DNA from 3 places in the Desulfovibrio faecalis genome. Region 1 is predicted to be linked to each of the others. Evidence: predicted binding sites of a transcription regulator. Region 1 holds the regulator's gene; each other region holds the start of a gene.
What was found. The regulator sigma-54, encoded in region 1, starts transcription at its own class of promoters, with help from an activator protein. The targets are predictions, from matches to a motif close to CTGGCACGGNNNNTGCTT.
Positions count from the first base shown of each region.

Region 2: the regulator sigma-54 is predicted to act here: its motif matches at 733-750, upstream of ACUZ79_RS00990 (OmpA/MotB family protein).
Region 3: the regulator sigma-54 is predicted to act here: its motif matches at 1,529-1,546, upstream of speB (agmatinase).

Region 1 covers NZ_JBRBQR010000001.1:2,356,260-2,358,525, reverse strand. Annotated here, with positions in the region: gene ACUZ79_RS10370 (CTP synthase) at 1-311, shown strand, start outside; gene ACUZ79_RS10365 (hypothetical protein) at 339-530, shown strand; gene rpoN (RNA polymerase factor sigma-54) at 607-2,031, shown strand; gene hpf (ribosome hibernation-promoting factor, HPF/YfiA family) at 2,068-2,266, shown strand, end outside.
Region 2 covers NZ_JBRBQR010000001.1:240,531-242,796, forward strand. Annotated here, with positions in the region: gene motA (flagellar motor stator protein MotA) at 1-658, shown strand, start outside; gene ACUZ79_RS00990 (OmpA/MotB family protein) at 830-1,540, shown strand; gene htpG (molecular chaperone HtpG) at 1,650-2,266, opposite strand, start outside.
Region 3 covers NZ_JBRBQR010000001.1:137,241-139,506, forward strand. Annotated here, with positions in the region: gene panB (3-methyl-2-oxobutanoate hydroxymethyltransferase) at 1-539, opposite strand, end outside; gene speB (agmatinase) at 536-1,423, opposite strand; gene ACUZ79_RS00570 (hypothetical protein) at 1,698-2,234, opposite strand; gene ACUZ79_RS00575 (class I SAM-dependent methyltransferase) at 2,245-2,266, opposite strand, start outside.

The DNA.
Region 1 (2,266 bases):
GCCTTGGCTCCTACCCCTGCAAGGTGCAGCCCGATACCAAGGCCTTTGTGGCCTATAAGAAGGGCATGGTTGATGAACGTCACCGCCATCGTTACGAATTTAACAATGCCTTCAAGGAAATGCTGGGCGAAAAGGGCATGGTTTTCAGCGGCACCGCCCCTGACGATTCGCTTGTGGAAATCATTGAGCTGAAGAACCACCCCTGGTTCCTTGGCTGCCAGTTCCATCCCGAATTCAAGTCCCGGCCCATGAACGCGCATCCGCTGTTCCGCGAATTTATCGGAGCGGCGAAAAAGTTCGCCAAGGTGTAATTTGCGGCTCTAACGCAGCGAGGCTTTTTGATTTTCACCAAGCTTGGGTATCGCAAAATCGCGCAAAAAGGGGAGGGCATTGCCTTCCCCTTTTTTGGTGCGCAGATTATTTTCAATGGCGCAAATGCTGCGCCAAATCTGGATTTTTGGCGCTGGCAGCCCTTGCTGCTGGTTGGCGATACCGCGAACCTGATCTTGCAACTGTTAGCTATTGCATAATTTTTGCAGATGTGGCACAGTACTTGTAAACAGATAAGTCTATAGTCCTATGGCTAGTTAATGCAAAAGAGCACACATGGCACTGGAACTACGGCAGCAACTTAAGCTGTCACAGCAACTGGTAATGACCCCGCAATTGCAGCAGGCAATCAAGCTGTTGCAACTCTCACGCGTGGAACTTCTGGAAACTGTGCAGCAGGAACTGCTTGAAAACCCCTTTCTCGAAGAATCTTCACTTACGGACGATGCCTCCCAGGAGCAGCACGAGGAAAGCCGCGAAGCCCCAAAGGAGGAAGTGTACGACAGGGAACTGGCCAAGGACGCCGACTGGGAAGATTACCTCGGTGAGTTTGCCAGCACCCCCCGCCTATCGCAGTCGCGCGAGTTTGAACTTGCCGAAGAAATTTCGCCTCTTGAAGCCCGATATGCGGCCAAGCCCACCCTTGAGGGGCATCTTTTCTGGCAGTTGCGCCTTTCGTCGCTGACAGAAGAGCAGAAGGCCATTGGCGAGGTCATTATCGGCAACCTCTCCTCCGCCGGGTACCTGCAAGCCAGCATTGAAGAAGTGGCCGAAATGGCCCAGGTCGCGCCCGAGGCCGTGCTGCCCGTGCTTGAGAGGGTGCAGCTTTTTGATCCCATCGGCGTTGCCGCGCGCGATGCGCGCGAATGCCTGATGGTGCAGATCAAGAGCCTCAATTACGCCCGCGACCCAATCCTCGTGGAGCTGGTAGAATCGCACCTCGAAGACCTCGAGGCCAAGCGCTACAAGCCCCTGCTGCGCAAGTTCAAGCTCGATATGGAAGAGCTCAAGGAGTATCTGGATATCATCCAGAGCCTTGACCCATTGCCCGGCGCAAGTTTTGGCGGCGGCGAGCCAACCTACGTAAGCCCCGATGTATTTGTGTACAAGATGGGCGACGAATTTGTGATTTTGCTCAATGATGACGGCCTGCCCCAGTTGCAGCTTTCGGCCATGAGCCAGATGAACATTGGCGGCTCTGAGAAGGAAAAGGACTACTGCGCAGAAAAGATCCGCTCCGCCTCATGGCTTATCAAGAGCCTGTATCAGCGCCAGCGCACGCTTTATAAGGTTATGGAAAGCATTGTGCGCCACCAGCAGCCATTTTTTGAGGACGGCGTGACCAAGCTCGCGCCGCTCATTCTCAAGGATATTGCTGACGACATCAGCATGCACGAATCAACGGTGAGCCGCATTACCACCAACAAGTATGTGGCAACGCCCCACGGCATCTTTGAATTGAAGTTTTTCTTTAACAGCGGCCTTGAACTCGATGACGGAAGCCAGGTAGGCTCAGAAAGCGTCAAGGCTCTGATCAAGAAATTCATCTCTGAGGAAGATACCCGATCCCCCCTCAGCGATGAGCGTATCGGCGAAATGCTCAAGGAGCGTCTCAAGGTCAATATTGCGCGGCGCACGGTGGCAAAATACCGCACGGCGCTTGATATTCCATCTTCGTCAAGGCGCAAGGAGCATTTCTGATTCCCCGTCGAGTGGCTCAATACTTAGGAGGAACTTATGAACATCTCATTTGCTTTCAAGAACTTTGAAGCCTCCGAACATCTGAAGAAGTATGCCCGTCGCCGCATGGAAAAGCTGGGACGGTTTTTTGGCAAGGCCTCTGGCCTTGAAGTTGTCGTTGTGCTGACAGTCGACAAGTTCCGTCATCGCTGCGAAGTGACCGTTACGGGCGAAGGCCTGCACATCAACGCCACGG
Region 2 (2,266 bases), 2.1 Mb from region 1:
GTTTGCCGACCCGGGTTCCAGCAAAAATCATTACCTTGAGACCCTTGCCCTGCTGTACGCGCTCTTTTCCAAAATGCACCGCGAGGGCGTGATCAGTATTGAAAGCGACGTTGAAAAACCCGAATCCAGCCCAATTTTCAGCAAATATCCCAATATTTCCAAAGATACCGTGCTGGTGAACTTTGTGGGCGACACGCTGCGAGTATACCTGACCACCGGCGACCCCGCAGATATTGACAGCCTCATGGACGTGGATATCGAAACCATGCGCGAAGAAGGTATTTTGCCCGCCCACGCCGTGTCGCACATGGCCGAATCACTGCCGGGCATGGGTATTGTGGCCTGCGTTCTGGGCGTGGTTTTGGCCATGGGCAAGATCAATGAGCCACCGGAAGTTCTTGGCCACTACATCGCGGCAGCACTTGTCGGCACGTTTTTTGGTATTCTTGCCTGCTATGGCCTCTTTGGCCCCATGGGAGCAAAGCTTGAAAACTACGTGGCCGAAGAACATTTTTATTTTAACGCTATCAAGGAAGCCGTGGCTGCCGCCATTCGCGGATCAACTCCGCTGATCGCCGTGGAATATGGGCGCAGGGCCATACCCTACCCCTTCCGTCCCTCGTTTGCCGAAATGGAAGAACGGCTCAAGAGCGGCTAAGCCAGGGCAAACGGGCTGACTGCCCCCCTAATCTGGGGGGTGCAGGCGCAGATATTTTGCCCTTCTGTAAAAACCTGCTATGGTTTGTGCATCAAGGGTGCTGGCGGCTGATTTTTATGCCGCCAGCAAGAGCGCGAAGCCCGGCGCAGAATACTACGAAGGAGAAAGCCTATGGGCGGCGGCGCATGGAAAGTGGCGTATGCCGACTTTGTTACGGCCATGATGGCCTTCTTCCTTCTGCTGTGGATCCTCAGCATGGTGCCGCCCGACACCAAGGCGGGGCTTGCCGCGTACTTCAGCGGCGAGCGCAATTTTGACTCCAGCTCCACATCCCCCATTTCAAACAATCCGTTCATTCAAAACACGGATAAAATCGATGCGCGCGACCTTAAAATCAACGAGGTCGAAAAGTCGCACTACGCCATTGCGCAAAAAATCAAACAGATGCTCATGGCAGACGCCATGCCGCAAAATTCCTCGGGCATCAGCGCGGATGACGTGGGCGTGCAGTTGCGCGTCAATTCGGACGTCATGTTCCGCCCCGGCAGCGTTGACCTGCTGCCCGAAGGCACCAAGGTGCTGGAAGCGGTGCTGAAACTCATGAACGAATACAATCTTTACCTTGTGGTGCGCGGGCACGCTGACTCCACCGAGGCAAGGCCGCCGTTTGCCTCCGCGTGGGAGCTTTCCGGCGCGCGCGCCTCGGCTATGGTGCACTTTCTTGCTGAAAAGGGCATCAAACCCACACGCATGCGCGCTGTGAGCTACGGCGATACGCGCCCCCTCAAGCCGGGCATTGACGAACAGAGCCGCGCCATGAACCGACGGGTGGAATTTTTCTTCCATCGGCCAGAGGTCATGTCGTACAGCGTGGTTTACTAGCCCGCCTTTCTGCCAGTAAATTGTAAAAGAAGCGGCCCCTGTGACAATCCACAAGGGCCGCTTCTTTTTTTCACTGACATATAGATGCCTTTCGGCATCCTGACCAGAGTTATATCTTACGTACTTCCGTGTACCAGGCGGCAGCCTCTTCAAGCAGCTTGCCCGTGCGGGCCGCCAAGGCCTGAGGATCCTTGATGTAGCCGTCCAGCAGCAGGCTGGCGTCAAACAGGCAGCCCGTCATGTCGGTCAGAATCCTGTCGTCCGCGTCAGCCTTGAACATGCGCAACATGCTGCGCAGCAGGGGATGATCGCGGTTGACCTCCAGCACCTTCACAGGGATGGAGTCATCCTTCTGCATGACCTTGAGCAGCTTTTCCATGGAGGATGACAATCCGCCATCGGGCGAAACCAGCACTGCGGGGCTGTCAGCCAGACGGTGAGAAACGCGCACTTCCGTTACTTTGTCGCCCAGGATTTCCTTCATCTTGGCAAGCAGGGCATCAAAGCTAGCCGAATCATCGTCAGAAAGTGGCGCGGCGGCCTCGTGTTCCGGCTGCTCCTTGTCGGCAAAGTCTTTCAGGGCATCGTCCGCCGCTGTTTCCACCGATTTGAATTCCCAGTCCTTGTACTTGGCAAGGCCGTCCATGACAAATTCGTCCACAGGCTCATACAGCCACAGTACTTCAATGCCCTTGCGGCGGAAGCGCTCCATGTGCGGATTGAGGC
Region 3 (2,266 bases), 2.2 Mb from region 1:
AGCACCAGGGCGAAAGCCCCGGCTTCTTGCAGGGCGCGGGCATCGTCCAGCAGTTTCTGGGCCGCAGCCATGCTTTTGCCCTGCACCTTGAACCCGCCAAAAGCGTTCACTGATTGCGGCGTAAGGCCAAGATGCCCCATGACGGGAATGGAGGCCCGCGTCAGCGCCCGCACTTCTGCGGCAAATTCCGCACCGCCTTCAAGCTTGACCGCCTGGGCGCGGCCTTCAGTCATGAGCCGCCCGGCGTTGCGCACGGTATCTTCCACAGAAACGTGGTAGCTCATAAAGGGCATGTCGCAGACCACAAGGGCCTTTTGCGCACCGCGTGCCACGGCGGCGCAGTGGCGCACCATGTCGTCCACCGTGACGGAAAGCGTGTCGGGATAGCCCAGCATGACCATACCCAGCGAATCGCCCACAAGCAGGGCATCCACCCCGGCCATGTCCATGACCCGTGCGGTGCTGTAATCATAAGCCGTCAGCATGACGAGCTTTTCCTGCCCTTTGCCCTCGCGGAAGGTAACTATGGTATTCTTCATGACTGAGCCTCCTTCTGATTGGCATCGTGGGCCAGCCCCATGATGAGGTGGGTAAGTTTGGCAGCCGTAAAGTCCGCATGGTGCAGGCCCTCAATGGGGGCCAGTTCCACCACGTCCAGCCCCACCACGCGGCGGCCCGCCACGCAGCGTTCCAGCATGTACTGGGCCTCGCGCCAGTTGATGCCGCCGGGCGAGGGCGTTCCTGTTGCTGGCATGATGGACGAATCAAGCCCGTCCACATCGAAGGTGATGTAAATATTTTTGGGGAAATCCTCGGGCAGGGGCAGCTCCGGCAGGCCCACGCGGGCGAGGAAGTAGGCATCGTAATGGGTGACGTTGAACTTCTTGCGGATCTCGGCTTCTTCCCGGCAGAAATCGCGCACGGCAAACTGCGTGAGCGGCAGGCCGAGGTCGGCCACGGCACGGTACATGACGCTGGCGTGTGAAAAGGGGCTGCCCTCATACTGGGGCCGCAGGTCAGCGTGGGCGTCAAACTGCACAACACCAAAGGGTTCGCCCGTTTTTTCCGCCTGCTGGGCCAGCGCACGTAAGGCCCCGAGCGTCACGGTATGCTCTCCGCCCAACACCACAGGCACTGCCTCGCAGGCAATGGCATGGGCCACAGCGGCCTCTATGCGGTCAAGCGTGTCGGTTATGGGGCCAGCGCAGTCCACGGCCTGAGCGGTAAAAAAACCTGACTCGCCAGGTGCGAATCCGCATTCCCAGGCTTCAAGCTGGTGGGATGCGGCAAGCAGGGCTTGCGGGCCTTTGACCGTGCCGCCGCCATAAGAAACGCTCTGCTCCAGAGGAACGGGGATAATGTGAAACCCTGCCTGCTCCGGCGCAGACTGGGGATATTCAGAAGCCAGAAACTTGTCTTGCATGTGATCCTGCCGTGATTTGACATAAAAAAAAACGGCCCGCTTGGGGAGGCAGGCCGTTTCGGTTGGAGGAGACTGTCAGCAAAAGAAAGGAAGGTACTTTCCAAGCTGCAATGGCCGTGCCACAAAAAGCAGCATACGAATAATCATATAACACGCTGCTTTTTATTGGTAATTTTTTTCAGCCCCTCACTGGGCGCGTTAAAAATGTTTAACCCCACGTGCCTGCGCCCTGCCTGGAAGGCGCAAAACTGTACAAAATATTTTCTTGCACAGCCTACTGCACAGTGTCCTTGCCCGGCGCAACAGCCGCACCCTGCAAAGAAAGGGAAAGCTTTTCGGCCAGTTCGCGCGCGGCGGGCGTATTGCGCCATTCGTCAAAGAGTTTCTGCCAGCCGCCAAAATCCACAAAGTTGCGGTCAAGCTGCGCTTCGTGCATCTGCACCCAGGCGTTGAAAAGCTGCATCTGCACCTGGAAGGTGGCGCTCTCAAAAATCATGGCCGCAGTATCGCGGGGCATGACCTGACCGTCCACATGGGCCAGAACAAAATTACAGACCGCGCGGCGGGAGGTTTCAAAGGTCACTTCCTGACCGTTCATGTCTTCTGCCAGAGGCAGCAGACGGGGGAACAGCTCGCTGATGCGCTCCATGGCCTTGACTGGCACGGCGATGAACAGAGCGGGCTGGCCGTCCGTAGCGGCAGGGGCATCGGGCTTTTCAGAGATGAAATAAAAACGCAGCCAGTTCTCGAACATGACGGCTTCCAGAACCTTGGCAACGCCATTCTGAAATTGTTCTTGAGCTTCGGGCATGGGGACTCCCTTAATGTTTTACGGCCACGACC